3 regions of the Agromyces sp. NPDC058110 genome follow, and region 2 is predicted to be linked to each of the others. Evidence: predicted binding sites of a transcription regulator. Region 2 holds the regulator's gene; each other region holds the start of a gene.
The links. Region 2 encodes HrcA, which represses chaperone genes, less so after heat shock. Its sites were predicted from a motif close to TTNGCACTCGNNNNNNNCGAGTGCNAA; they were not measured.
Positions count from the first base shown of each region.

Region 1 (9,653 bases), on a different contig from region 2:
CGACAACCCGATCGCCAAGTCCCTCTACGACTCGCTCGGCTTCGTCGAGATCGGCGTGCGCAAGGGCTACTACCAGCCCGACGGCGTCGATGCGATCAGCATGCGGCTCGACGTGCCCGAGGCCGTGGCGCAGCCCGCCTCCGACGCGAGCGGTGCACGGCACGGCGGCCGCGCGGCATCCGGAACGGCCTCGAGGCCGGCCGCATCGGGGCCGGCCACGTCGAGACCGGCCCCGTCGACCGGAGGTGCCCGGTGAACCGCGAAGCCCCGCTCGTGCTCGGCATCGAGACCTCGTGCGACGAGACCGGCGTCGGCATCGTGCGCGGAACCGAGCTCCTCGCGAACGTCATCGCCTCGTCGATGGACGAGCATGCGCGCTACGGCGGCGTGGTGCCCGAGGTCGCGGCCCGCGCCCACCTCGAGGCGCTCGGGCCCAGCATCGACGCCGCGCTCGCGGCATCCGGCGTCACGCTCGACGAGCTCGACGCGGTCGCCGTGACGAGCGGGCCCGGCCTCGCCGGAGCGCTCATGGTCGGCGTCGGTGCGGCGAAGGCGCTCGCGCTCTCCCTCGAGAAGCCGATCTACGCCGTCAACCACCTCGTCGGCCACGTCGGCGCCGACCTGCTCGACGCCGAGGCGCCGCTCGAGACGCCGACCGTCGCACTGCTCGTCTCGGGCGGGCACACGTCGCTGCTGCTCGTGCGCGATCTCGTCGCCGATGTCGAGCTGCTCGGCGAGACCATCGACGACGCCGCGGGCGAGGCGTTCGACAAGGTCGCGCGCGTGCTCGGGCTGCCCTATCCGGGCGGGCCCGAGATCGACCGGGCGGCCGTCGGCGGCGACCCGAACGCGATCCGGTTCCCGCGCGGCCTCACCCAGCCGAAGGACCAGGCGGCGCACCGCTACGACTTCAGCTTCTCGGGCCTGAAGACCGCGGTCGCCAGGTGGGTGGAGCAGCGCGAGGCGGCCGGCGAGCCGGTGCCCGTCGCCGATGTCGCGGCGAGCTTCCGGGAGGCCGTCGCCGACGTGCTCGTCACCAAGGCGATCGCCGCCTGCGTCGACCTCGGCGTGCCGCGCCTGCTGCTCGGCGGCGGCGTGGTCGCCAATGCGCGCCTGCGCGAGCTCGCACGGGAGCGCGCGGAGGCCGCGGGCATCGACCTGCGCATCCCGCCGCTGTCGCTCTGCACCGACAACGGCGCCATGATCGCCGCACTCGGCTCGCAGCTCATCATGGCCGGCCACGAGCCGTCCGGCCTCGCGTTCGGGGCCGACTCGACGCTGCCGGCGACCGAGGTGCAGGTCGCCTGACCGGCCGACGGCCGCGCCGTGCCGTCGACGGCGTGGGGTGCGCGCGATCCTGCGACAGCGCTAAAGTGACGAACGGGGGCGGATGTCGCTCCTGCACGCATTCGAGCCGACACGGTTGTCCCATCGTGGCCGGTACAGCATCGAGGAGATCACCGTGAGCGACCCGAACCTTCCCAACAAGTCCGACCAGACGCCCGAGGTTCCCGCAGCGCCCGAGGTTCCTGCGGCCCCGCCCGCGCCCGCTGCTCCGGCGGCGCCTGCAGCCCCGCCCGCCTACACGGCCCCGGAGGCGCCGGCTCCCGGCGCGCCGCCCGCCGCTCCCGCCTACGGGGGAGCCTACGATACCTCGGCACCCGCGTACGGAGCGCCGACCCCGGCCAAGACCAACGTGCTCGCGATCGTCTCGCTCGTCGCCTCGCTCGTCGGCTTCTTCACGGGCATCGGCTTCATCGTCGGCATCGTCTGCGGGCACATCTCCATCAGCCAGATCAAGAAGACCGGCGAACAGGGTCGCGGCATGGCCATCGCGGGGCTCGTGATCGGCTACATCGGTCTCGTGATCTCGATCATCCTCACGATCGTCTTCATCGTGCTCTTCGCGATCGCCGCGTCGTACGGCACCTACACGACGTACTGATCGAACTCACCCCACGAAAGGTCGAACCATGAGCGATCCCAACGTTCCGGCCGACGGCGCCGACGCGAAGGCTCCCGACGCGTCCGGCGCGGCGGCGGCATCCGAGGCCGCGTCCTCGGCGAGTGCCGACGCGGCGGCGTCCACGCCAGACGTGCCCGACGCGCCGAGCGTGCCCGAGGTGCCCGGCGCTCCGACGCCGCCCGCCGCACCCGAGCCCCCGGCTCCGCCCGCTCCTCCGGCGCCGCCGGCCTACGGCGCTCCGACGCCGCCCGCGGCGGGGCAGTCGTACGGCGGTGCGCCCGCTGCGCCCCCGGCCTACGGTGCCGCGGTTCCGCCCGCGCCGCCCGTGCCGCCGGCTGCATCCGCGTACGGCGCCCCCGCGGCGACACCCGCGTACGGTGCACCTGCGGCGGCGAACCCCTACCAGTCGGGTGCGCCCGCGAAGTCCACGCCGGTCTACAGCCTGATCTCGCTCATCGCGGGCATCGTGGGCCTCGTCGGCTTCTTCGTGGTGTTCATCCCGTTCGTCGGGGGCATCATGCAGCTCTTCATCCCCGCCGCGGCCGTCGTGCTCGGCTTCATCGGCCGCAAGCGCGAGCCCGCGGCAAAGGGCATGTGGCTCACGGGCATCATCCTCGGCTTCGTGGGCGTCGCGATCGGTCTCATCTCGCTGCTGTTCTGGGCGATCATCTTCGCGTCGGCGTCGAATTCGGTCTACTACTACTGACCGTGACCGACCTGCCCGCAGAGCCAGCGCGACCGCGCACGGTTCCGGATGCCTCCGACGAGGCATCCGGAACCGGGCCTGCGCAGCCTCCGATCGACGAGGCGGCGCTCAGGTCCGCCGCGCCGACGGCCGATGGCGCGTCGGTGCCGATGGCCGTCGCACCGAGCAGGTGGGACATGCCGCTCGACACCGGCGAGCTGCGCACCGTTCCGACGGGCCAGCTGCTCATCGTGCACCGGCCCGAGGCGTTCGCCGAGGCATCCGAAGAGGTCGAGGAGGAGGAGACCCAGCGTCGCGTCTACAGTTGGGTCGGCGCCGTCCTCGGCGTGATCGGCGCCGCCGCGTCGCTCTTCGTCGGCTGGATGCTGCCGCTGTCCATCGTCGCGATCATCTTCGGCGTGCTCGGCCTGCGGCGCGAGGAGACCGGGCGCACGCTCGCCTTCGTCGCGATCGGCACGGGGGTCGGCGGCCTCGTCTTCTCGGCGGTCTGGATCGGCTACTACGCGATCGTCTTCGACACGCTGCAGATCTGATCGCCCGCGACGACAGCCGACTCGAGCGTGTGCGGCACGGCGGCACGGCGGTCCAGCGGGTCAGCGGCCCAGCGGGTGAGTGTGTCAGCGCGGGAGACGCTCGACGAGCAGCGCGACGTGGCGCCCCTCCTCACGGGTCAGCACGAGGGTCGCGGATGCCTCGCCCTGCAGCTTGAGCTTCGTGCGCAGCACGGCGGGGTCGACGTCGATGCCGCGCTTCTTGATCTCGAGCGTGCCGATGCCGCGTGCGCGCAGGGCCTGCCGCAGCTGGCGCTCGTCGACCGGCAGCCGCTCGATCACCCGGAAGCCCTGGGCGAACGGCGAGTCGAATGCGGTGTCGCCGGTCAGGTAGGCGATGCCGTCGGAGAGCATCCACGCGCCGTGGGCGCGGGCGAGATCGCCGATGAGCCGCGCGCGGATCACGGCGCCGTCGGGCTCGTAGAGGTAGTCGCCGAGCGGGCCGACCGGAGCGTCTTCGCTGTCGGCGGCCGCGGTGAGCTCGTCGGCGCCGCGTTCGCCGACGACCAGGGCGGCACGACCGATGCCCGGTCGTGCGACCTGGCCGAACCAGACGCCGAGTTCGACGACGTCGCCGCCGACCGAGACCCACTGCGCCTCGGCGCCGGCTGGGATCACGTCGCGGTCGGTGCCGGGGCCGAGCTTCACGCCGACGGCCATGCGGTCGGCCAGGCCGAACGCGAAGTCGAGGCTCGGGGTGTAGTCCGCGGCATCCGAGAGCCTGCGCGTGCGCCCGCCGCTCGTGACGCGCCGCGCGGGGTCGAGCCACGCCCCGCCGATGCCGCCGAGGTGCACTTCCTCTGCCGTGGTGTGCAGCACGCGCGCCTTGTCGAACGGTGCGAGGTTGAACGCGGCGATCGTGGCCGTGACCTCGTCGGCCTCGGCGGCCGTCACCTCGAGGTCGACGGCCGAGAGGGCGAGCGAGTCGCCGCCGATGCCGCAGCCGAGGTCGGCGACGTGGCGGATGCCGGCGCGGGCGAAGCGTCCGGCGTGCAGCGCGGCGACCTGCAGCCGCGTGGCCTGTTCGAGGCCGGCCTCGGTGAAGAGCATGCGCTCGGCGAACTCGCCGAACTTGGCCTTCGCCTTGGCGCGGAGCTTGGACTGCGTGAGCACGGCGGCCACGAGCGAGGGGGAGTGCCCCTGGCGGCGGAGGTCGGAGACGGCGGCGACGATGTCGGTCTTGGCGTGCCACTCGGGCAGCGAGTCGAGCAGTCGCAGGCCTTCGGGGGAGAGCAGTTCGACGAGCTCGGAGCGGTCCACCCGGCCACGCTAGCACCCCGCTCCGACGGGTTGGCACTCACGTTGCACGAGTGCCAAATCGCGCCTAGACTTCTATTAGCACTCTCGCGTTGAGGCTGCTAACCAGTCTTCATCAAGACAGTTTTCTTCATTGAGAGAAGGGGCAACCGTGTCGGTTTCCATCAAGCCGCTCGAGGACCGCATCGTCATCAAGCAGGTCGAGGCAGAGCAGACCACCGCATCGGGTCTGGTCATCCCCGACACCGCCAAGGAGAAGCCCCAGGAGGGTGAAGTCATCGCGGTCGGCCCCGGCCGCATCGACGACAACGGCAACCGCGTTCCGCTCGACGTCGCAGTCGGCGACAAGGTGATCTACTCCAAGTACGGCGGAACCGAGGTCAAGTTCGGCGGCGAGGACTTCCTCGTGCTGTCGGCCCGCGACGTGCTCGCGGTCGTCGTCCGCTAGTTCGACCCGCGCTTTCCGAGGCCCGGATGCCAGACGGCATCCGGGCCTCGTCGCGTCCCGGCGGGTGGTGAGCGGCGAGTGCCGAGCGGCGGGTGCCGAGACCGACGACGGCCGGATCTCGTCGGACGACGGCAGTCGCGCGGCGTCGACGCGTGCGACGGCAGGCGTACGGTTGACCGGTGAGCTCCAGCACCCGCCCCGCGATCGCCGACACCGCCTCGACCGGGAGCACGCTCAGCCGCCCGGGCCTCGCCTACGCGATCGGCTCGTACGTGCTCTGGGGCTTCCTGCCGATCTACTTCATCGCACTCGCGCCCTCCGGACCGTTCGAGATCGTCGGATGGCGGGTCGTGCTGTCCCTCGTGTTCTGCGTGCTGCTGCTCACGGTGACCCGTTCGTGGAGGCCGTTCGGCACCCTGCTGCGCGATCGCCGCATCGTGCTGACGATGGGCCTCGCCGGAGCCCTGATCTACGTCAACTGGCAGACCTACGTCTACGCGACGGTGTCGGGCCAGGTCGTCGAGGCCGCGCTCGGCTACTTCATCAACCCGATCGTCACGGTCTTCCTCGGCGTGCTCGTGCTGCGCGAGCGCCTGAACGTCACGCAGTGGATCGCCGTCGGCATCTCGATCGTCGCCGTCGTGGTGCTGGCGGTCGGCTACGGGCAGCTGCCCTGGATCGCGCTCGTGCTCGCGTTCTCGTTCGGCACGTACGGGCTCATCAAGAAGCGCGTGGGCCCGAAGGTCGACGCCGTCTCGGGGCTCACGCTCGAGACGGCCTGGCTCACGCCCATCGCCGTCGTGATCCTCGTGGTCGTCGGGTCGACCTCGGGGCTCACCCTCGGCACGTCGAGCGCCTGGCATGCGGTGCTCCTGCTGTGCGCCGGAGCGGTGACCGCGGTGCCGCTGCTCCTGTTCGCGGCGGCCGCGCGCCGCCTGCCCCTCATTTACATGGGATTCATCCAGTACTTCGCGCCGTTCATCCAGTTCATCGTGGGCGTCGTCGTGCTGCAGGAGCCCATGCCGCCCGAGCGGTGGGTCGGGTTCGGGCTCGTCTGGCTCGCGCTCGTCGTGCTGACCTTCGACCTCGTGCGGGGCGCGCGCGCAGCGAGGCGTCAGGTCGTCGACCTCACCTGACCGACGGATGCCGCGGCGCGGCCGATCGCTCGCCTCAGCCGCCGGGCGGCTGGCCGTCCGTCCGCGACCGCCGTGCATGCGTCACCCCCCCGAACCGGGGCCGCCGGAGGCAACGCCGACGGTGGATTCCTGCGTGAGAACGCCCCTCGACGATCGAATTGTGACGGCGAGGTAACACTTCGGACAGTGTTATCGGGTTGTGACCGGGATTCCTTTGCACGGGGCCGCTCGCCGAATACTGTGACAGAACGGCGAGCCTCAGCCCGCTGGTTTGAAACAATCCTTCAGTCCCAAGGAGCAACATGAGCGTATTCGGCACGTCCCGACCCGCTCGTTCGCGCGGCAAGGTCTGGGCAGGGGTCGCGGTCGCCGCGACGAGCGCCCTCCTCCTCTCCGCCTGCGCGAGCGGCGAGACCGATTCCGGATCGGAGGGCGGCTCGGGCCAGCGCGACGAGCTGGCCCTCACCATCGGCACGGCCCTGCCCCAGACCGGCAACCTGGCCTTCCTCGGCCCGCCCGAAGAGGCCGGCGTGGCGTACGCGACGTCGCAGATCAACGCCGCCACGGCCGACACCGGGCTGAGCCTCGACGTCGTCTACGGCGACTCGGGCGACACCGACAACAAGGCCTACGAGACCGAGATCCCCCGCCTCCTCGGCGAGGACGTCTCCGCCATCATCGGCGCGGCGTCGTCGGGCACCTCGCTCCAGTTCATCGACCAGGTCGTCGGTGCCGGCGTCATCCAGTTCTCGCCGGCCAACACGTCCGACGCGTTCACCACGTACGACGACAACGGCCTGTACTTCCGCACGGCTCCGTCCGACGTGCTCCAGGGCGAGGTCCTCGGCAACCTGATCGCCGAAGACGGCAACCAGACGCTCGGCCTCATCGTGCTGAACGACTCGTACGGCACCGGTCTCGCGAAGTACATCACCGAGGCCTTCGAGGCCGCCGGTGGCGAGGTCGTCGCGGCGCCCACGTACAACACGGGTGACACGACGTTCGACGCGCAGGTCAGCGAGGTCCTCGCGGCCGACCCCGACGCCATCGCACTGGTGACGTTCGACGAGGTCTCGACCATCCTCCCCAGCCTCTTCGGGGCGTTCCCGGCCGACAAGCTCTACTTCGTCGACGGCAACCTGAAGAACTTCGCCGACGCGTTCCCCGCCGGCTCCCTCACGGGCGCCAAGGGCACGCTGCCGGGTCTGACGATCGACTCGATCTCGGACTTCACCGGTGAGCTCGACACGTTCCTCGAAGAAGAAGGCACCCCGGCACTCGAGGACTACAGCTACGCTGCCGAGTCCTTCGACGCCACGGTGCTGCTGGCCCTCGCATCGCTCGCCGCGAACTCGACCGACCCGGCCGCGATCGCCGAGAAGCTGATCGAGGTCTCCGGTGGCTCGGGCGACGGCGAGAAGTGCTCCACGTACGCCGAGTGCGCGGACATCATCGTCGGTGGCGGCACGGCCGACTACGACGGCATCTCCGGTCCGATCACGTTCGACGAGGTCGGCGACCCGACCGAGGCGTCGATCGGCATCTACCAGTACGGCGACGACAACAACTACGTCGCGTACGAGGGCTGAGTCAGACTCAGTCCGACCCGAACACGGAAGGGCCCCGGTCTTCGGACCGGGGCCCTTTCGTGCGCCCGCTCGACGCGCGCTCGCGGACGTCTCGCGGTCGACGGCCCCCTCGGGCCCGGCGAACCCCGAGCGTCCCGGAGCGGAGCCGCTGCGGGCTGGGGATGCCTGCGACGGGTGATGAGGCCCCGGCTGCGTTTGGAGGCCGGGCGTCCGCGGCAGGCCCGGGCGGTGTTCGGCCGTCCGTCCCCGGCAGGCGGGGTCGTGTGTCAGCGCGTGCCTCCGGCCGACCAGCGCCTGGTGTCGGCGGCCGAGCATTCCGGCGGACCGGCCGCCAGTCAGGTTCGGTGCGTCCCTGCACGTCCAAAGCAGCCCGGGCCTCGCGGAGGATGAACCGGGCCGGTCGCGTGGCGGAGGCGCCCTGTGCGGCCTTTGCACGCCGACTGCGCCTTCCCGACTGCGTCCTCCCGCGCGGCGGCGGGCGCATGCGCTGTGCCGCCCGTGGCGTTTAGCGGCAGCGTGGGCGTTCCGCGCAGAAGGGGCTCAAGGGGCCGGCCGGCGGCGACGCGAAACGGCGGGCCCTCGCTCTCGCGAGGACCCGCCGTTCGGGTGTTCGGTCGTCGGCTACTTGCCGAGCGTGCCGAGGTAGAGCTCGGTGACCTTCGGGTCGTTCAGCAGCTCGCGGCCGGTGCCCGTGTAGGCGTCGCGGCCCTGGTCGAGCACGTACCCGCGGTCGCAGATCTGCAGGCATCGACGAGCGTTCTGCTCGACCATGATGCAGGTCACCCCCGCCTTGTTGATCTCGGAGACGCGGATGAACGCCTCGTCCTGACGCACGGGGGAGAGGCCGGCGGAGGGCTCGTCGAGCAGGAGCACCTTCGGGTCCATCATGAGCGCCCGGCTCATGGCCACCATCTGGCGCTCGCCGCCCGAGAGCGATCCGGCGCGCTGCTTCAGCCGCTTGCCGAGCTCCGAGAAGATGCCCGTGACGAACTCGAGGCGCTCTTTGTAGATGCCGGGGCGCTGGAAGAGCCCCATCTGCAGGTTCTCCTCGATGGTCAGGCTCGGGAACACGTTGTTCGTCTGGGGGATGAACCCGACGCCGCGTCCGACGAGCTTGTTCGCCTTGAGGCCCGTGATGTCCTCGCCCTCGAGCGAGATCGTGCCCTGGCGGATGTTCACCTGGCCGAAGATCGCCTTGAGCAGCGTCGACTTGCCGGCGCCGTTCGGGCCGATGATGCCGATGAGTTCGCCCTGTTCGGCGACGAGGGAGCATCCGTTCAGGATGTTGACCCCGGGCAGGTAGCCCGCGTGCACGTCGTCGATGAAGACGACGGGCGTGCGGGTCGCGGTCACGTCGGTCACTGGTCCTTCTCCTTGCTGCCGTCGCCGAACTCGGCTTCGGCTTCGGCGACGCCCGCGTTGGCGAGCTCGTCGGCGTCGACCGACTCGGATGCCGAGGCATCCGTCGTCGGGTCGGCCTCTTCGGCCGCGACACGGCCGGTCACGACCCCGAGGTCGAGCTCCTGGTGCGCGCCGAGGTAGGCGTCGATCACGGCAGGATCCTGCATCACGGTGTACGGATCACCCTCGGCGACCACCTTGCCCTCGGCCATCACGACCACCCAGTCGGCGATGTGGCGGACCATGTGCATGTCGTGCTCGACGAAGAGCACGGTCATGCCCTCGTCCTTCAGGTCGAGGATGTGGTCGAGCAGCGACTGGGTGAGCGCCGGGTTGACGCCGGCCATCGGCTCGTCGAGCATCACGAGCTTGGGGTCGCTCATGAGCGCTCGCGCCATCTCGAGGAGCTTGCGCTGCCCGCCCGAGAGGCTCGCCGCGAAGTCGGGTGCCTTGGTGTCGAGCTTGAACTTCGCGAGGAGCTCCATGGCGCGCCGCTCGATCTGGGCGTCCTGCCCGCGCCAGGCGGCGGGGATCAGGCTCTGCCAGAACCGCTCGCCGCGCTGGCCCTTGGCGCCGAGCTTCATGTTCTCGAGCACCGT
Region 1 is NZ_JBHVTI010000002.1:90,204-99,856, forward strand. It holds gene rimI (ribosomal protein S18-alanine N-acetyltransferase) at 1-256, shown strand, start outside; gene tsaD (tRNA (adenosine(37)-N6)-threonylcarbamoyltransferase complex transferase subunit TsaD) at 253-1,308, shown strand; gene ACFVS8_RS05075 (DUF4190 domain-containing protein) at 1,463-1,945, shown strand; gene ACFVS8_RS05080 (DUF4190 domain-containing protein) at 1,974-2,672, shown strand; gene ACFVS8_RS05085 (DUF4190 domain-containing protein) at 2,675-3,205, shown strand; gene ACFVS8_RS05090 (SAM-dependent methyltransferase) at 3,290-4,483, opposite strand; gene groES (co-chaperone GroES) at 4,632-4,928, shown strand; gene rarD (EamA family transporter RarD) at 5,132-6,064, shown strand; gene ACFVS8_RS05105 (ABC transporter substrate-binding protein) at 6,367-7,653, shown strand; gene ACFVS8_RS05110 (ABC transporter ATP-binding protein) at 8,275-9,015, opposite strand; gene ACFVS8_RS05115 (ABC transporter ATP-binding protein) at 9,012-9,653, opposite strand, start outside.
Region 1: a site for HrcA is predicted at 4,514-4,540, ahead of groES (co-chaperone GroES). Genes of this name have one in related genera too.

Region 2 (9,653 bases):
CTCGCGACGAGCCCGAGCACCTCGGCCTCGCGCCCGGTCAGGCGCTCGAGGCCGCCGTTCGCGTCGAGCCGCGACGAGACGCCCGGCGCGAACGCGGGCTCGCCGGTCGCGGCGGTGCGGATCGCCGCGACGAGCTCGGCAGGCGGCGCGTCCTTCAGCAGGTACCCGCTCGCTCCGGCCTCGATCGCGCTCAGGATGTCGGCGTCGGTGTCGTAGTTCGTGAGCACGAGCACGCGCGGCGCGTCGGACTGCGAGCGGATGTGCCGCGTCGCCTCCGCGCCCTGCATGTCCGACGGGAACTGCAGGTCCATGAGCACGACGTCGACGCCCCCGTCGGCCGCGCGCCGGACGGCGGAGTCCGCCCGATCGACGTCGGCGACGACCTCGAGGTCGGGCTCGGCCTCGAGCATCGCGCGCACTCCGGCACGTACGACCGGGTGATCGTCGGCGATCAGCAGGCGGATGCCGCGGCGCACGCCCGCGACGTCGTCACCGCCGGCGACCGCCCCGCTCGACGAAGCCCCGCTCGAGGCCGCAGCCCCGCTCGACTCGGCCCCGTTCGACAGGGCCCCGCCCGCGGGCTCCCCGTGCGAGCCCTCCGGCGCGCTCACGGCGCCACCACGGGGATGCGCACGGACACGGCCGTGCCGTCGCCGGGGCCGGACTCGACCTCGACCGTGCCGCCCTCGCGCTCGGCGCGCTCCCGCATCGCCCGCAGGCCGAACTTCAGCTCCGAGCCGGGCTCGCGCGCGATCGCGGCGGGGTCGAACCCGATGCCGTCGTCGACGACGTCGAGCGCGATCTCGTCGCCGAGGTAGCTGAGCGTGAGCTCGGCGCGGGTCGCGCGGGCGTGTCGCAGCACGTTCGCGAGGGCGCCCTGCGCGATGCGCAGCAGGGTCGCATCGATCGACATGGGCAGGGTCACGGCCTCGCCGCTGGTCGCGAACGAGACGCGGGTCGCCGACCCGGCCTGGGCGGCCTGCTCGTCGACCGCGGCGGCGAGGCGCCGGAGCGCCGAGGGCAGGGTCTGCTCGTCGAGCGACGGGGGACTGAGCTCGCGGATGAAGCGGCGGGTCTCCGCGAGGTTCTCGGAGGCGGTCTCGCGCGCGAGTCGCAGCTTGTCGAGCGTGCGATCGTCGGCGACGTCGCGCTCGGCGGCGTGCAGCAGCATCTGGATGCTCGAGAGCCCCTGGGCCACGGTGTCGTGGATCTCGCGCGCGATGCGCTCGCGCTCGGCGAGCGTGCCGGCCTCGCGACTGGCCGTCGCCAGCTCCTCGCGGGTGGCGATGAGGTCGAGGATGAGCGCCTGGCGGTCCTTCGTCTCCTGCGCCATGGCGCGGTACCCGAGCCCGATCACGATCGCGACGCCCGCGCTGATGAGCGGCCCGAGGATCGTGCCGACCTCGAATCCGAGGTGCGTCGCCGTGCCCCACACCGAGAGGCCGAACGTGACGATCACGAGTGGAACGGCGAGCGGAGCGGCGAGCACGTGCAGCTCGAGGAAGAACAGGGGGAACGCGAGGAACGCGGCATCCGGGGTCAACGCCGACATGGCCGCCCAGAGGGCGAGGAGCGCCGTCAGCCACACCACTCGCGCCCATTGCGGGAGGTTCCGGTGCCCGGTCGCGATCCCGGCGCCGTAGCAGGCGAGGAACGCGATCGAGAGGATCGTGACGGGCACCTCGGTCGGGCCGTCGGCGAGGAGCGCGCGGATCATCACGAACAGGGCGAGGCCGATGACGAGCACGTGCAGCCCGAATCGGAGCGTGACGAACACCGGCCGCAGTGCCGAGGGCGACACCCGTCCGAAGTCGACGACGGGGAGCGGTGCGGGTGCGGCTGACGCGGTCATGGTGCGAGTCAGCGTAGCCGCGGCCGCCTGCGCGCGGCATCCGTCGAAAGTGCGAGGCGGACGTGCGAGGCGAGAATTCGCGGCGAACGTGCGAGGCGAACGTGCGAGGCGAACGTGCGAGGCGAACGTGCGAGGCGAGAGCGCGGAGGAAACTCGTGGGAGAATCGTCGGGATGTCTCCGAGAGCTGTTACCCCGCCGGTGCCCGCCGCCACCGATCCCGCGCTGATCCGCAACTTCTGCATCATCGCGCACATCGACCACGGCAAGTCGACGCTCGCCGACCGCATGCTCGGTATCACGGGCGTCGTCGCCGATCGCGACATGCGCGCGCAGTACCTCGACCGCATGGACATCGAGCGCGAGCGCGGCATCACCATCAAGAGCCAGGCCGTGCGCATGCCGTGGCAGGTCGGCGGCACCTCGTACGCCCTGAACATGATCGACACCCCTGGCCACGTCGACTTCAGCTACGAGGTCTCGCGTTCCCTCGCCGCGTGCGAGGGCGCGATCCTGCTGGTCGACGCGGCGCAGGGCATCGAGGCCCAGACGCTCGCGAACCTCTACCTCGCGCTCGAGAACGACCTCGAGATCATCCCGGTGCTGAACAAGATCGACCTTCCCGCGGCCGATCCCGAGAAGTACGCCCGAGAGCTCGCCGACCTCATCGGCGGCTCGCCCGATGACGTGCTCAAGGTCTCGGGCAAGACGGGCCTCGGCGTCGAAGACCTGCTCGACCGCGTCGTCGAGCGCATCCCTGCCCCCGTCGGCGACGCCGACGCACCGCCGCGCGCGATGATCTTCGACTCCGTCTACGACAGCTACCGCGGCGTGGTCACGTACGTGCGAATGGTCGACGGCAAGTTGAACCCGCGCGAGCGCATCCAGATGATGTCGACCAAGGCCACGCACGAGATCCTCGAGATCGGCGTGAGCGCGCCCGAACCCGTGCCCACCAAGGGCCTCGGGGTCGGGGAGGTCGGCTACCTCATCACGGGCGTGAAGGACGTGCGCCAGTCGAAGGTCGGCGACACGGTCACCACGGCCGTGAAGCCCGCGACCGAGGCGCTCGCGGGCTACACCGAGCCGCTGCCCATGGTCTACTCGGGCCTGTACCCGATCGATGGCAGCGACTATCCCGAGCTCCGCGAGGCGCTCGACAAGCTCAAGCTCTCCGACGCGGCGCTCGTGTACGAGCCCGAGACCTCGGTGGCGCTGGGCTTCGGCTTCCGCGCCGGGTTCCTCGGCCTGCTGCACCTCGAGATCGTCACCGAGCGCCTGCGCCGCGAGTTCGGGCTCGACATCATCAACACCGCACCGTCGGTCGTCTACGAGGTCACCACCGAAGACAGGAAGACCGTGACGGTCACGAACCCGAGCGAGTTCCCGACCGGGGCGAAGATCTCCGAGGTGCGCGAGCCCATGGTGAAGGCCGCGATCCTCGCGCCGAAGGACTACGTCGGCACGATCATGGAGCTCTGCCAGTCGCGCCGCGGTGCGCTGCTCGGCATGGAGTACCTCGGCGAAGACCGGGTGGAGATCCGCTACAACATCCCGCTCGGCGAGATCGTGTTCGACTTCTTCGACCAGCTGAAGTCGAAGACGGCCGGGTACGCGTCGCTCGACTACGAGCCGGTCGGCGACCAGGCTGCCGACCTCGTGAAGGTCGACATCCTGCTGCAGGGCGAGCAGGTCGACGCCTTCAGCGCCATCGTGCACCGCGACAAGGCCTACGCGTACGGCGTGCTCATGACCGGTCGCCTGCGCGAGCTCATCCCGCGGCAGCAGTTCGAGGTCCCGATCCAGGCGGCGATCGGCGCGCGCATCATCGCGCGCGAGTCGATCCGCGCCATGCGCAAGGACGTGCTCGCCAAGTGTTACGGCGGTGACATCAGCCGCAAGCGCAAGCTCCTCGAGAAGCAGAAGGAGGGCAAGAAGCGCATGAAGATGGTCGGCCGCGTCGAGGTGCCGCAAGAGGCGTTCATCGCAGCGCTGAGCGGCGACGTCGAGAAGAAGGACAAGAAGTAGCAGGTTTCCCGATGACCCGACGCAGTACCTTCACCGATCAGTCCGTCACGTACGGCTCGATCGGGGCGACGCTCGAGCCCGATCTCCTGCGCTACCCGCCGACGGGATACCGACCCGCCGAAGACACGGTTCGGCTCGGCAGCGGCGTCGAGCGCTTCCAGCGTGCGGCCGAGGCGCTCATGACCTGGGGCATCCAGCGCGGCGCAGGTTACGAGGTGACGGATGTCTCCGCCGGCACCGGCGCGCAGTATCCGGGCATCGTGTACGACGCCGAGGGCGCGCCGCTGGCCGAGCAGCCGGGCCCGCGCACCGAGGACCGCTTCGGCGAAGACGGCACCGCGTACATCGCGTCGGGCATGCAGGCGACGCTCGTGCGCCGCGGGCGGTTCCGCTCGCACGCGACGCCGGTGCTGGTCGTCTACGTCATCGACGAACCCGACCGCGTGGGCTACGCGTTCGGCACCACGGGCGACGGCCTCGAGAGCGGCGAGGAGTCGTTCGTGCTCGAGCGTCGCGACGACGACACGGTGTGGCTCACGATCCGCTCGTTCCGGGCGACGGCCGGCGGCGCGAAGCGCGTGCTCGCACCGTGGGTGCGTCGGCGCCGCCGCGAGCTGACCCGCCTGCAGCTGCGCGCCCTCCACCCCGCCGGCGGCGTGTAGGCGTGGGTTCCGCGCTGCCGCTCGGCGATCCGGCACCGCTCGACGGCCTGCTGCCCGCCTCCGCAGCGGTCGACGCCCGCGACCGCGCGCTCGGCGTCTACGTGCACGTGCCGTTCTGCCGGGTGCGGTGCGGGTACTGCGATTTCAACACCTACACTGCGAGCGAGCTCCGCGGTGCCCGCCAGGTCGACTACGCCGACCAGGCGATCGATGAGATCCGGATGTCGCGGCGCGTGCTCGCGACATCCGGAGTCCCGGATCGCGTGGCCGAGACCGTCTTCTTCGGCGGCGGCACGCCGACGCTCCTACCGGCCGACGATCTCGTGCGCATGCTCGGGGCGATCCGCGACGAGTTCGGGCTCGCGAGCGGCGCGGAGGTCACGACGGAGGCGAACCCCGACTCGGTCGGGCGCGAAGACCTGCTCCGTCTCGCGGAGGGCGGGTTCACCCGCGTCTCGTTCGGCATGCAGTCGGCCGTGCCGCACGTGCTCGCCGCGCTCGACCGCACTCACGACCCGGCCAGGGTGCCGCTCGTCGTGCGCTGGGCGCGCGACGCCGGCCTCGACGTGAGCCTCGACCTCATCTACGGAACGCCGGGGGAGTCGCTCGACGACTGGCGGCGCAGCGTCGAGGCGGTCGTCGCCGAGCGGCCCGACCACGTGAGCGCGTACGCGCTCATCGTCGAGGAGGGCACGAAGCTCGCCAGGCAGATTCGTCGAGGCGAGCTCGCGCAGCCCGACGACGACCTCGAGGCCGACATGTACGAGCTCGCCGACGAGGCGTTCGGCACCGCGGGCTTCGAGTGGTACGAGGTCAGCAACTGGGCGACGGATGCCGCGCACCGCTCCAGGCACAACCTCGGGTACTGGCGGGGCGACGACTGGTGGGGCGTCGGACCGGGCGCGCACAGCCACGTCGGCGGGGTCCGCTGGTGGAACGCGAAGCATCCGTCAGCCTATGCGGAGCGGCTCGCCGCCGGGCACTCGCCGGCCGTCGGTCGCGAGGTGCTCGACGCGCCGACCCGAGAGACCGAGCGCGTGCTGCTGCTCACCCGCATCCGCGAGGGCATCGACATCGCCTCGCTGCACGCGGGGGGCCGGCATGCCGTGGCGGGCCTCATCGCCGACGGCCTGGTCGACGCGAAAGCCGCCCTCGCCGGTGGGCTCACGCTCACGAGGCGAGGGCGGCTGCTCGCGGACGCCGTCGTGCGGCGCCTGCTCGAGGACTGACGTCCTCGGTCAGCTCGTGGAGCTCAGCTCACGAACTTGATCGAGAGCGGGTACGTGTAGGCCTCGCCCTGGTTCGCCTTGATCGCGGCGATGATGCTGAACACGATCACGATGACGGCGACCGCGATCGACAGGAAGATGCCGATCACGACGAGCCACAGGATGCTGCTCACGATCGCGGCGATCGTCATCGTGATCTGGAAGTTCAGCGCCGTGGCGGTGTGCGCGCGCACGAACGGTCCCTTGTCCTTGAGGACCAGGTATCCGATCAGCGCGGGGATGAAGCCGAAGAAGATGCCGCCGATGTGCACGAGCGTCGCCCAGAGCTTCTCGTCGTTCGGGCTCAGGGGCGGGCTCTGCTCGTACGGGCTCTGCGGCGGCGGCGGGGGAGGGGGAAGGTCGGACATCGTCTTCTCCTGTTCGGATGCGCCGATCCGGCGCGGTGACTGCGGACGCCACCATGCTGGCACAGCAACGCCCGCCGCGGGAGGGTGACGCTCCCGCGGCGGGCGATGTGCGCTGCGCTACTTGATGAGGCGGATGGCGAAGGGGTAGCGGTAGTTGCGACCCTCCTTCGCCTGGAGGAAGGCGATGATCGAGAAGACCACGCCCACGATCCAGACGGCCCACGAGAGCAGGCCGAGCACGCTGCCGAGGCCGAACGTGATGATCGTGATGATCGACGTGAGGATGAAGATCGCGATCTGCGCGAACACCAGCGTGATCTGGAAGTTCAGCGCCTCCTTCGCCTCGGTGTCCGTGAAGGACCCGCGGTCCTTGAAGACGAGCCAGATGATGAGCGACGGCAGGAAGCCGAGGATTCCGCCGAGGTGGGCGAACGAGCCCCACTGCACGTCCTGCTCGTGCGAGAGCGGTGCCGCGGGCGCGCCCGGCTGCGGTGCGGCCGGCTGCTGCGGCGGCGTGGGGGGCAGGTTCGGATCAGCGGGGCCTGCGTTGGGATCGGACATGGTGCGCGCCTTTCGGGGTTCGGGGGTCGTGACCCGATGCCGCGAGGGGTGGGCGGTCGCAGCGTGAGATGCCTCGGATCATGCCAAAGGTAGCGCCGGGCAGGAGTGTCGGCAATGGGGATTACCCTGAGTTCCGCGGTATGATTGGCACTCAGGTCTGATGAGTGCTAACCGCACGGCGAAAGCGAGGAACATGGTCTCCGAACGCAGCCTCGCCGTGCTCAGGGCGATCGTGCAGGACTACGTCGCGTCGCGCGAACCGGTGGGCTCCAAGGCCATCGTCGAACGGCACGCGTTCGGGGTCTCGGCGGCGACGATCCGCAACGACATGGCCCTCCTCGAAGAGGAGGAGCTCATCGTCGCGCCGCACACGTCGTCGGGCCGCATCCCGACCGACAAGGGCTACCGCGTCTTCGTCGACCAGCTCACCGAGGTGCGCCCCATGACGCGCGCGCAGCGGCATGCCATCGAGACCTTCCTCGGCGAGTCGAGCGACCTCGACGAACTGCTCGCGCGCACGGTGCGCCTGGTCTCGCAGCTCACCAAGCAGCTCGCGGTCGTGCAGTACCCGAGCTTCGGCAGCGCGCGCGTGCGCCACATCGAGCTCGTCTCGCTCGCACCCGAGCGCGTGATCTGCATCCTGATCACCGATTCGGGGCAGGTCGAGCAGCGGGTCGCCGACCTGCCGTTCCCCGTCGACGAGACCACGCTCGCCGCGCACCGCACCCGCCTCAACGAGCTCGCCGGCGGTCGGGCGATGGCGGATGCCGCGGAGTCGCTGTCGACCGGGTTCGCCGACGTCCCGCCGGCCGACGCGGCCGTGCTGCACACGCTCGCGGCGACGCTCGCCGACCAGGCACGCGCCCAGCGTCAGGACCGCCTGGTCGTCGCGGGCGCCGCGAACCTCGTGCGCACCGAGCAGGACTTCGCGGGCTCCATCCTCGGCGTGATCGAGGCCATCGAGGAGCAGGTGGTCCTGCTCCGCCTGTTCGGCGAGATGTCCGGCGACGAGCACGCCGTCGCGGTGCGCATCGGCCGCGAGAACGCCTCGTTCGGCCTCGGCGAGACCTCGGTGCTCTCGAGCGCCTTCGAGATCCCCGGGCGCGACGTCTCGCGTCTCGGCGTCGTCGGCCCCACGCGCATGGACTACTCCCACAGCATGGCCGCCGTCCGCGCGGTCGCCCGATACCTCTCCCGCACGCTCGGCGAGAACTGAGCAGCCGGCCCCCGCCGGCATCCGCTATCGAAAGGACACGCCCTCCGTGGCAGACCACTACGAGGTCCTCGGCGTCGCACGCGACGCATCCCCCGACGAGATCAAGAAGGCGTACCGACGCCTCGCCCGCGAGCTGCACCCCGACGTCAACCCCGGCGCCGAGGCGTCCGAGCGGTTCAAGTCGGTGACGCACGCCTACGACGTGCTCTCCGACCCGAAGCAGCGCCAGCAGTACGACCTCGGCGACCAGGGCGGCTTCGGCGGCGGGCAGGGCTTCGGCGGCTTCGGCGACATCTTCGAGACCTTCTTCGGCGGCGCCCAGCAGAGCCGCGGTCCGAGGTCGCGGCGCGAGCGCGGCCAAGACGCGCTGATCCGCGTCGAGGTCGGCCTCGACGAGGTCGTCTTCGGCACGCACCGCGACATCGAGGTCGACACCGCGGTGGTCTGCGGCACGTGCCACGGATCGTGCTGCCAGCCGGGCACGTCGCCCGTCACGTGCGACATCTGCGGCGGCACGGGCTCGATCCAGCGCGCGGTGCGCTCGTTGCTCGGCAACGTCATGACCTCGAGCCCCTGCGGCACCTGCCGCGGGTACGGCACCGTCATCGCGACGCCGTGCGTGACCTGCCAGGGCCAGGGCCGGGTGCGCGCCCGCCGCACGGTTCCCGTCGACATCCCGGCGGGCGTCGACACCGGCGTGCGCCTGCAGATGCCGGGCTCGGGCGAGGCCGGCCCCGCCGGCGGCCCGAACGGCGACCTGTACCTCGAGATCAAGGTCAAGAACCACGACGTGTTCAGCCGCAACGGCGACGACCTGCTCGCGACCCTCTCGGTCTCGATGACCGACGCGATCCTCGGCACCACGGCGACGATCGAGGCGCTCGATGGCGACGTCGAGGTCGAGATCAAGGCGGGCCTGCAGAGCGGCGAGATCCTGACCGTCAAGGACCGCGGCGTCTCCAAGCTCCGCGGCAGCGGGCGCGGCGACCTCCGCATCGGGGTGCAGGTCGTCACGCCCACCAAGCTCTCGACGAAGGAGCGCGACCTGGTGCAGCAGTTCGCTGCGGCGAAGAAGGCGCCCGCGCCCGAGCTCGCGCACTTCCAGCAGGGCCTGTTCGCACGGCTCCGCGACAAGTTCCTCGGCTGACGGATGCCGCGATGAGCCATCACTACCTCGACGAGCAGCTCGACCTGGCGGGCGCCGCCACGGGCGACGTCGTGCGCCTGACGGGCGACGAGGCGCGTCACGCCGTGACGGTCTCGCGGGTGCGCGTCGGAGAGCAGCTCTCCGTCGGCGACGGCCGTGGCTCGCTCGCCGCGGCGACCGTGATCGAAGCCGCCCCTCGGGAGCTGGTGCTCGAGCTCGGCGAGGTCGTGACCTCGCCGGCGCCGGGCCCGCGCATCACGCTCGTGCAGGCCCTCGCCAAGGGCGACCGCGACGAGCTCGCGGTGCAGGCGGCGACCGAGCTCGGCGTCGACGCCATCGTGCCGTGGGCCGCGACCCGCTCGGTGTCGCGGTGGGAGGGGCCGAAGGTCGAGAAGGGCCGGGCCCGCTGGGCGACCATCGTGCGCGAGGCGACCAAGCAGTCGATCCGCGCGTGGATGCCCGAGGTCGGCCCGCTGACCCCGACCGCCCGACTCGCGGCCCTGCTCGAGGGGCAGCGGGTGCTGCTGCTCGAGCCGACGGCCACGACCCCGCT
Region 2 is NZ_JBHVTI010000001.1:135,562-145,214, forward strand. It holds gene ACFVS8_RS00660 (response regulator) at 1-476, opposite strand, end outside; gene ACFVS8_RS00665 (sensor histidine kinase) at 608-1,852, opposite strand; gene lepA (translation elongation factor 4) at 2,025-3,878, shown strand; gene ACFVS8_RS00675 (DUF1990 family protein) at 3,890-4,540, shown strand; gene hemW (radical SAM family heme chaperone HemW) at 4,543-5,769, shown strand; gene ACFVS8_RS00685 (DUF4870 domain-containing protein) at 5,793-6,176, opposite strand; gene ACFVS8_RS00690 (DUF4870 domain-containing protein) at 6,294-6,737, opposite strand; gene hrcA (heat-inducible transcriptional repressor HrcA) at 6,931-7,953, shown strand; gene dnaJ (molecular chaperone DnaJ) at 8,000-9,100, shown strand; gene ACFVS8_RS00705 (16S rRNA (uracil(1498)-N(3))-methyltransferase) at 9,112-9,653, shown strand, end outside.

Region 3 (9,653 bases), on a different contig from region 2:
CGCCCGCGATGTTCACCCGGGCGATCTCGAGGTCGTTCTCGCGCTGCCCGTTCGAGAGGCCGCCCTCGTAGAGCTTGCCGGTCTCGGCGTCGACGAGGTACGCGGCGAACGCCCCGGCGTCGCGGCGGAAGAGCGTGTTCGAGAGCGACACGTCGCCCCAGAAGAAGCCGATGATGTGCAGGCGCACGAGCAGCAGCGCCAGGGCGTCGACGAGACGGGTCGCCGTGTCGGGGCGCAGCGTCTGCGAGAACAGCGCCCGGTAGGGGAGCGAGAACCGGAGGTGCCGGGTGACGAGCACGGGCTTCAGCGGATCGCCCTCGGCGTCGGAGCGATTCGTGATCACGGCGACGGGCTCGACGCACGGGATCTCGAGGCGCTGCAGCGTGCGCAGCATGTCGTACTCGCCGCGGGCCATCTCGGCCGTGGTCTCCTTGATCGCGACCACGTGGCCCGCGAGGTGCGCGAAGCGCACGAGGTGGCGCGAGATGCCCTTGGGCAGTGCGGCGATGTTCTCGTTCGGCCAGGCCTCGAGGGGCAGGTGCCAGGGGAGGTCGAGCAGTGCGGGGTCGGTCGTGGCCGACGTGATCGAAAGTGAGCCGCTCATCGTGGTTCAGCGTAGCCCGAAACGCCGATGCCGGCCGGGCCATGGCCCGACCGGCATCGATCGTTCGTACGGGGCGACGTCAGCTGACGACGGCCTTGTTGCCGAGGCGCGCGCCCGACTCGGCATCGAAGAGGTGCACGTGGTTCGGCGTGGCCGTGAGGTACACGCGGTCGCCGGCGTTGGGGTGGTTGCGGCCGTCGACGCGAGCGACGATGTCGGTGCGCTTGCCCTCGACCGTGGAGTGGCCGTAGAGGTAGCCGTCGGCGCCGAGCTCCTCGACGAGGTCGACGTCGACCGCGAGGCCCTCGCCCTCGACACCCGAGACGGTGATGTCCTCGGGGCGCACGCCGATCGTGGCGACCTTGGCCGACGACTCGGAGAGGATGTCGCGCTCGACCGGAACGGTCGCGGTGCCGAACTTGACTCCGCCGTCGACGAGGTCGGCGTGGAACAGGTTCATGGCGGGCGAGCCGATGAAGCCGGCGACGAACACGTTCTGCGGCTTCTCGTACAGGTCGCGCGGGGTGCCGACCTGCTGCAGCAGGCCGTCCTTCAGCACGGCGATGCGGTCGCCCATGGTGAGCGCCTCGGTCTGGTCGTGCGTGACGTAGACGGTGGTGACGCCGAGGCGACGCTGGAGCGAGGCGATCTGGGTGCGGGTCTGCACGCGGAGCTTGGCGTCGAGGTTCGAGAGCGGCTCGTCCATGAGGAACACCTGGGGCTGGCGCACGATCGCGCGGCCCATGGCGACGCGCTGGCGCTGGCCGCCCGAGAGGGCCTTCGGCTTGCGGCTGAGGTAGGGCTCGAGGTCGAGGAGCTTCGCTGCCTCGAGCACGCGAGCCGCGCGCTCCTCCTTGCCGACGCCGGCGATCTTGAGCGCGAAGCCCATGTTCTCGGCCACGGTCATGTGGGGGTAGAGCGCGTAGTTCTGGAACACCATCGCGATGTCGCGGTCCTTCGGCGGCACGTCGGTGACGTTGCGGTCGCCGATGAAGATGTTGCCGTCGTTGACCTCTTCGAGGCCCGCGAGCATGCGGAGGGAGGTCGACTTGCCGCAGCCGGAGGGGCCGACGAGCACGAGGAACTCGCCGTCTGCGATGTCGAGGTCGAGCTGGTCGACGGCCGGACGGGTGCCGCCGGGGTACAGGCGGGTGGCCTTGTCGAACGTGACTGACGCCATGATTCTGCTTCTCCTTCACCGGCAGGTACGTGCCGGACGATCCGTAGTGAATGGACTGCGTCGACGTCGACGCTCCCTCAGTATTGCACGCGAGGCGGCGACGGCCGATTCGGCGGTCGCCCGCGGCATCCGCCGACCGTGCGCCGCTGCATGGCAGCCCCGAAGCGCCTGAGTGCCCGCCGAACGGCCGCCGAGCGCGAACCGTGGTGCCCGTGTGGCTGATTCCCAGCCACCGTTCCTACTATCGTGGGTGCGTTCGCAGTACGCGCGCGCCCACACAGCGACCCGGAGTGACCATCGATGACCAACGGCGGATCCCAAGAGCCACGTGCCACCCGTAACGAGAAGCGGGAGGCTGCCCGCGAGAAGGCGCGCGTCCTCCGCGAGGAGCAGAAGAAGCGCGACAAGCGCAACAAGGTCCTCATCCAGGGCGGCGTCATCGTCGCCGTGCTCCTCGTCGCGGCCCTCATCGGCTGGTTGATCTTCAACAGCATCAAGCCCGCGGGCCCCGGTCCGGCCAACATGGCGAGCGACGGCATCGTGCTCGTCGCGGGCGACGACGGCGCGATCACCGCGGTCGAGACGCCCGCCATCAAGCCTGGCGGCGAGCCCACGGCCACGGTCCCCGACGACAGCGGCACGGTGGCGAACATCGTGACCTACATCGACTACCTGTGCCCCTACTGCGGCCAGTTCGAGACGACGAACTCCGAGGCCATGCGCACCATGGTCGAGTCCGGAGCCGCGACGCTCGAGATCCACCCCATCGCGATCCTCACGAACAAGTCGGCCGGCACGCAGTACTCGCTGCGCGCGGCCAACGCCGCCGCGTGCGTCGCCGACCTGTCGCCCGACGCCTTCTTCGACTACAACGAGATCCTCTTCCAGAACCAGCCCGAAGAGGGTTCGGTCGGTCTCGCGAACTCCGACCTCAAGAAGCTCGCGACCGATGCCGGCGCCGACTCGTCGGTCGCCTCGTGCATCGACGACATGCGCTTCAAGACGTGGGTGCAGGATGCCACGACGCGGGCGCTGACCGGTCCGATCCCGAACTCCGACCTCACCTCGGTCACCGGCACGCCCACCGTGCTCGTGAACGGCCAGCAGTACAGCGGTTCGCTCACCGACGCGCAGGAGTTCCAGTCGTTCGTCGTGCAGGCCACGAGCGCCACCTTCAACGAGTCCGAGTCGACCCCGACCCCCACTCCCACGCCGACCCCGGCCCAGTGATCCCGTCCGCGCGGCGGAGCCAGACCGGGCTCCGCCGCGCGATCGGTAGGATGTCGTGGGTCCCCCTCGTGGGGCGGCCTCGCCGGCTTGGCGCAATTGGTAGCGCACCGCTCTTGTAAAGCGGTGGTTGCGGGTTCGAGTCCCGCAGCCGGCTCTTGACTGAAGACGAACGCATTCCCGACGCCGCCTCGCCGGCGGCACCGGCGGAAGACGGGCATCGGCACGCCCATGTCGAGCCCGCCGGCATGCCCGCTTGGATCGCGATCGCCCTTGCCGCGGTCGGCGGTGCGCTGACCGCCCTGCAGTCGCGCGTCAACGGGCAGCTCTCGGCGGCGATCGGCGACGCGTACACGGCCGCGGCCATTTCGTTCGGCAGCGGCCTGGCGATCCTGCTCGTCGCGCTCGCCTTCTGGAAGCCGGGGCGGGCCGGAATCGGCAACGTGGCCCGGGAGCTCCGCTCCGGAACCATCCGCTGGTGGATGCTGTTCGGCGGCGTCGCGGGCGCCTGGTTCGTCGCGACCCAGGGCATCTCGGCCGGTGTCATCGGCGTCGCGCTCTTCACGGTCTCGATCGTCGCGGGCCAGACGGTCGGCGGCGTCGTGTTCGATCTCGTCGGGCTGGGGCCGGCCGGACGCCGCCCGCTCACGGCGCCCCGGGTGTTCGGCGCACTGCTCGCGCTCGGCGCGGTGGTCTGGACCCTGTCGTCCGAGATCGGCGGCGAGGTGCCGGTGCTGCTCGTGATCCTGCCGTTCACCGCCGGGTTCGGTGCGGCGTGGCAGCAGGCGGTCAACGGCCGCGTTCGCATGGCGGCGTCGAGCGCACTCACGTCGACGCTCGGGAACTTCGTCGTCGGCACGACGGTGCTCGTGGTCGTGATGGTCGTGCACTCGTCGGTCGTCGGCTGGCCGACCGGGTTCCCCGGCGAGCCCTGGCTCTACGCGGGCGGCCTCATCGGGTGCATCTTCATCGCGGTGCAGGCGATCGTGGTGCGCGTGATCGGCGTGCTGGTGCTCGCCCTCGCGGGAGTCGCGGGCCAGCTCACCGCGGCGCTCGCGCTCGACCTGCTCGTACCGGTCGGCGACCGGGGAGTCGATCTGGCGACCATCGGCGGCGCCGCGCTCGCGCTCGTCGCGGTGATCATCGCGAGCACGAGGTGGTCGAGGAGCCGGCACGTCGTCGAACCCGGCGAGAGTCCGGCATCCGCGCCCTCCGCCGACCTCAACTCCTGAACGCGACGGGCTCGGCGCGAGCCCGGCGTCGGCCGTGGCCCGCGCCGGCGATCAGCCCAGGCTGGTGAACCGTGCCGACGCGTCGCGCGGCGCGCGCCGCTCCACCCGCGTGCGAGGAGGCCGGCCGCCGACGTAGAGCCAGCCGAGCAGCGCCTCGTGCTCGCCCAGCCCGTGCATCGCCGCGACGGCCGGATCCCGGGTGTGCGGGCCGGTGCGCCAGATGACGCCCCAGCCGGCCTCGTCGAGGAGCAGGCTCAACAGGTGCGCGACCCCGGAGGCCGTGGCGTCCTGCTCCCACTCGGGCACCTTGCGGTGGTCGGGCGTGCGCACGGCGACGACGGCGAGCAGCAGCGGCGCACGAAGCGGCTTGGCGGCGAGCTTCGCCGCGTCCTTCGGGTCGGACTCGGCGAGGCCGGACGCCTCGGCGAGGGCTGTCCCGAGACGCTCGCGGGCCTCGCCGCGCAGCGCGATCACGCGCCACGGACGGAGCGAGGCGTGGTCGGCCACCCGACCGGCGGCTCCGAGCAGCTCGATCAGCTCCGCGTCGTCGGGTGCGGCTTCGGTCACCTTCGAGGCGGAGCGACGCGTGCTCGCCGCCTGGAAGACCGGGCGCTCGTTCAGGATTCCGGCGTGAAGTCGAGCGCGATCGAGTTCATGCAGTACCGGTCGCCGGTCGGCGTGCCGAACCCGTCGGGGAACACGTGACCCAGGTGCGAACCGCAGTTCGCGCAGCGGACCTCGGTGCGCACCATGCCGAGCGAGGTGTCCTCGATGAGCTCGACCGCCTCGGGGCGCACCGACTCGTAGAAGCTCGGCCATCCGCAGCCGGAATCGAACTTGGTGCCGCTCTTGAAGAGCTCGGCACCGCACGCGGCGCACGCGTAGATGCCGGCGCGCTCCTCGTCGAGCAGTTCGCCCGTCCACGGGCGCTCGGTCGCCGCCTCGCGCAGCACCTGGAACTGCTCGTCGCCGAGCTGCTCGCGCCATTCGTCGTCGGACTTCTCGACCTGATACGCCATTGGGTTCCCTCCAGAACTGCGGATGCCTCCATCGTCGCAGGTCGCAGGGGCCCGCGCATGCACACGCCGCAGACGCTCGGCAGCCTCACGGCAACGCATCCCTAGGATGTGACGCGAAGGCGACGCCGTCGCCGCGGGAGGTGCACGTGATGCTCGATGGGCAGCCTCGCGACGCCGAGCCGCATCTCGACGCACTCGCCCTCCGCGTGCTCGCCTTCGAGGCCCACGCGTGGCAGCAGCCCGGCGTGAAGGCCGAGGGCATCCGCGAGGAGTTCGGCATGTCAGCCGCCCGCTACTATCGGATCCTCGGAGAGCTCATCGACTCGCCCGCGGCCCTCCGCCACGACCCCATGCTGGTGAAGCGCCTGCAGCGGCTCCGCGACGCCCGCGCGGCGACGCGGGCGCGGCGCTCGCTCTCGAACGGCCGCACGCTCGACTGAGCAGGCCCCGACCCCGACGACTGGACCCATGGCGCAGAACCCCCCTCGAGATCGCTTCGACACGATTCCCCACGGCATCGAGCGCGTGGGCGCCCACCGTGCACCGCAGCGTCGCGGGGCCAGGTGGATCGCGTTCGGCTGGGCGGCCCTCGCGACCGTCGTGCTCACCGGCGTCGGCATCACGTGGGTCGTGGTCGCCAACGACCGGCTCGACCTGTCGGAGGCCGCGCCCACCGCGACGGAGGCGCCGGTCGTCACGGCCGAGCCGACGATCGCCCCCGATGTTCCCGTGACCGTGCTGAACGGAACCGAGACGAGCGGGCTGGCCGCCACGGCCGGCGAGGCGCTCACCGCGGCAGGCGTGCCCGTCGGCGCCACCGCGAACGCGAGCGAGACCGATCTGGTCGAGTCCGTCGTCTACTACGCGAGCGCGGACCTCGAGGGCGCGGCGCGCGGCGTCGCCCAGGCGATCCCCGGCGCCGACGTGCGCCTCGACGCGAAGTTCGGCGAGATCGGCACCCCGCTCGTGCTGGTCGTCGGTTCGGACTACGCCGCGACCGTCGCGGGCTGAGCCGGGTCGCGGAATCGTTGCCATTCCGCGACATTTCGGCGCGTTCCACCCCTTTTCCTGGCTGTGCCCGCGTCATTAGTATCTGGAATTGGTCGCTCGAACCCGTGTAATGCCAGGTACCACCCGTGGTCCCGTCAGCACGACGGGCAGGCCCGGTACAGGCGACACGCACGTGCTGATCGACACACGGCTATATGGGAGCAACGCATGGCGAACGGAACCGTCAAGTGGTTCAACGCTGAAAAGGGCTACGGATTCATCACCGTCGACGGAGGCCAGGACGTGTTCGTCCACTACTCCGCGATCGACATGGCCGGCTACAAGGTCCTCGAAGAGGGCCAGGCGGTCGTGTTCGAGGTCGGCACCGGTTCGAAGGGCCCTCAGGCAGAGGCCGTCCGGCCCGCCTGATCGAAGCGTGACACGATGCGCCGCCGGATGCCTCGCACCGGCGGCGCTTCGTCGTCTCCGGGCCGGCGGTCGCAGGCGGCCCGGGGGTCGGTTCCGGCGCGCCGCCCGCGCACGGGCGGATCTCGATGGTTGGCTGTGCGCATGGCGCGGCGGAACGGATCTGCCATCGGATGGCGGCCGCTCGCCGTGCTGCTCCCGGCAGCCGCACTGCTGCTCGCGGGCTGCAGCGCCCCCGACCTCGACCGGATCGTCGCGACGCCGACGCCCGCACCCGCACGACCGGTCGGAGCCTCCGCCGCACCGGTCGCGCTGGCGTTCGCGCCGCTGCGCGGCACCCGTGCCGAATGGGCGGCCATGCAGCATCCGTCCATCGCCGCGAAGATCGACAACCACGAGGAGGCGCGACCGCAGCTCGCGCTGAACCGCACCGACCTCGTCTTCGAGGAGCTCGTCGAGGGCGGGCTCACCCGGTACCTCGCGGTGTGGCATTCCGACATCCCCGATGAGCTCGGCCCTGTGCGCTCGATACGTCCGATGGACCCCGACATCGCGACCCCTTTCGGCGGCATCATCGCCTACTCGGGCGGGCAGGAGCAGTTCGTCGAGATGATGCAGGCGACGCCGCTCGTGAACCTGGTCTTCGATCTCGACGACACCGGGCTGTTCACGCGGGCCGACGAACGACCCGGCCCGCACGACGTGATCCTCGACGCGGCCGAGGCGCTGGAACGCAACGCCGCGCTCGCCCCGCCCGCGGTGCAGTTCGTGTACGGCGGCACGGACCCGCTCTCGGCCCCCGATTTCGCCGCCGAGGCGACGTCGGGCATCTCGCAGGTGTTCTCGGAGGAGCGGTTCCCGTCGTGGACGTGGGATGCCGCGGCATCCGTCTGGCTGAGATCCCAGGAGGGCGAGCCCGACCTCGACGACGCGGGCGCGCAGGTGCAGGCGGTGAACGTGCTGACGCTGCGGGTCGCGATCGACTGGTCGTACGGCGAGGTGCCGCGGACCGTGCTCGACGGGTCGGGGGAGGCCTGGGTGTCGAGCGGCGGGCGGACCGCGCACGGCACCTGGTCGAAGGCGGCGCAGGCGTCGCCGATCGTGCTGACCTCCGACGACGGGGAGCCGTTGCCGCTCGCCCCGGGCAACACCTGGATCGAGCTGGTGCCCACCACCGGATCGGTGACCTTCGCGCCCTGAGCGAACCTCGCGCCGGCCGCCGGGTGCTCGCTTGCACTCGGGTCGGTCGAGTGCCAGAATTGATTTAGCACTCATTCGAATCGAGTGCTAACCCAAGAATCTTTGAGACGTCCGAGAAGGGACGAGAAACACACATGGCAAAGATCATTGCTTTCAACGAGGAGGCCCGCCGCGGTCTCGAGCGTGGCCTCAACACGCTCGCCGACGCGGTCAAGGTGACCCTCGGCCCGCGCGGTCGCAACGTCGTGCTCGAGAAGAAGTGGGGCGCCCCCACCATCACGAACGACGGCGTGTCGATCGCCAAGGAGATCGAGCTCGACGACCCGTACGAGAAGATCGGCGCCGAGCTCGTCAAGGAGGTCGCCAAGAAGACCGACGACGTCGCCGGTGACGGCACCACGACCTCGGTCGTGCTCGCCCAGGCGCTCGTGCGCGAGGGCCTCCGCAACGTCGCCGCAGGCGCCGACCCCATCTCGCTGAAGCGCGGCATCGAGAAGGCCGTCGCGGCCGTCGAGGCCGAGCTCATCGCCAACGCCAAGGAGGTGGAGACCAAGGAGGAGATCGCCGCGACCGCTTCCATCTCCGCCGCGGACGAGACCATCGGCGCCCTGATCGCCGAGGCCATCGACAAGGTCGGCAAGGAAGGCGTCGTCACGGTCGAGGAGTCGAACACGTTCGGCACCGAGCTCGAGCTCACCGAGGGCATGCGCTTCGACAAGGGCTACCTGTCGGCGTACTTCGTCACCGACCCCGAGCGCCAGGAGGCGGTCTTCGAAGACCCGTACATCCTGATCGTCAACGGCAAGGTCTCGAACATCAAGGACCTCCTGCCCATCGTCGACAAGGTGATCCAGACGGGCAAGCAGCTCCTCATCATCGCCGAAGACGTCGACGGCGAGGCTCTCGCGACCCTCATCGTCAACAAGATCCGCGGCATCTTCAAGTCGGTCGCCGTCAAGGCCCCCGGCTTCGGCGACCGTCGCAAGGCGCAGCTCCAGGACATCGCGATCCTCACCGGCGGCCAGGTCATCTCCGAGGAGGTCGGCCTCAAGCTCGAGAACGTCACCCTCGACCTGCTCGGCCAGGCCCGCAAGGTCATCATCACCAAGGACGAGACGACCATCGTCGAGGGTGCCGGTGACGAAGAGGGCATCGCCGGTCGCGTCGCGCAGATCCGCGCCGAGATCGAGAACACCGACTCGGACTACGACCGCGAGAAGCTCCAGGAGCGCCTCGCCAAGCTCGCCGGCGGCGTCGCCGTCATCAAGGCTGGCGCGGCCACCGAGGTCGAGCTCAAGGAGCGCAAGCACCGCATCGAAGACGCCGTCCGCAACGCGAAGGCCGCCGTCGAAGAGGGCATCGTCGCCGGTGGCGGCGTCGCGCTCATCCAGGCCGGCAAGGTCGCGTTCGACAAGCTCGAGCTCGCAGGCGACGAGGCGACCGGCGCGAACATCGTTCGCGTCGCGATCGACGCCCCGCTCAAGCAGATCGCGCTGAACGCGGGCCTCGAGCCCGGCGTCGTGGTTGACCGCGTGCGCAACCTCCCCGTCGGACAGGGCCTCAACGCCGCGACCGGCGAGTACGTCGACATGCTGGCCGCCGGCATCAACGACCCGGTGAAGGTGACCCGCTCGGCTCTGCTCAACGCAGCGTCGATCGCCGGCCTCTTCCTCACGACCGAGGCCGTCGTCGCCGACAAGCCCGAGAAGAACCCGGTTCCGGCCGGCGACCCCACGGGCGGCATGGACTTCTAGTCCGAACCGATCCCCGGCCGT
Region 3 is NZ_JBHVTI010000008.1:159,051-168,703, reverse strand. It holds gene ACFVS8_RS19055 (DUF4032 domain-containing protein) at 1-604, opposite strand, end outside; gene ACFVS8_RS19050 (ABC transporter ATP-binding protein) at 684-1,784, opposite strand; gene ACFVS8_RS19045 (DsbA family protein) at 2,085-3,014, shown strand; tRNA gene ACFVS8_RS19040 (tRNA-Thr) at 3,096-3,168, shown strand; gene ACFVS8_RS19035 (DMT family transporter) at 3,260-4,243, shown strand; gene ACFVS8_RS19030 (nitroreductase) at 4,295-4,864, opposite strand; gene msrB (peptide-methionine (R)-S-oxide reductase MsrB) at 4,861-5,262, opposite strand; gene ACFVS8_RS19020 (DUF3263 domain-containing protein) at 5,412-5,702, shown strand; gene ACFVS8_RS19015 (LytR C-terminal domain-containing protein) at 5,731-6,273, shown strand; gene ACFVS8_RS19010 (cold-shock protein) at 6,481-6,681, shown strand; gene ACFVS8_RS19005 (DUF3048 domain-containing protein) at 6,823-7,878, shown strand; gene groL (chaperonin GroEL) at 8,013-9,632, shown strand.
Region 3: a site for HrcA is predicted at 7,943-7,969, ahead of groL (chaperonin GroEL). Genes of this name have one in related genera too.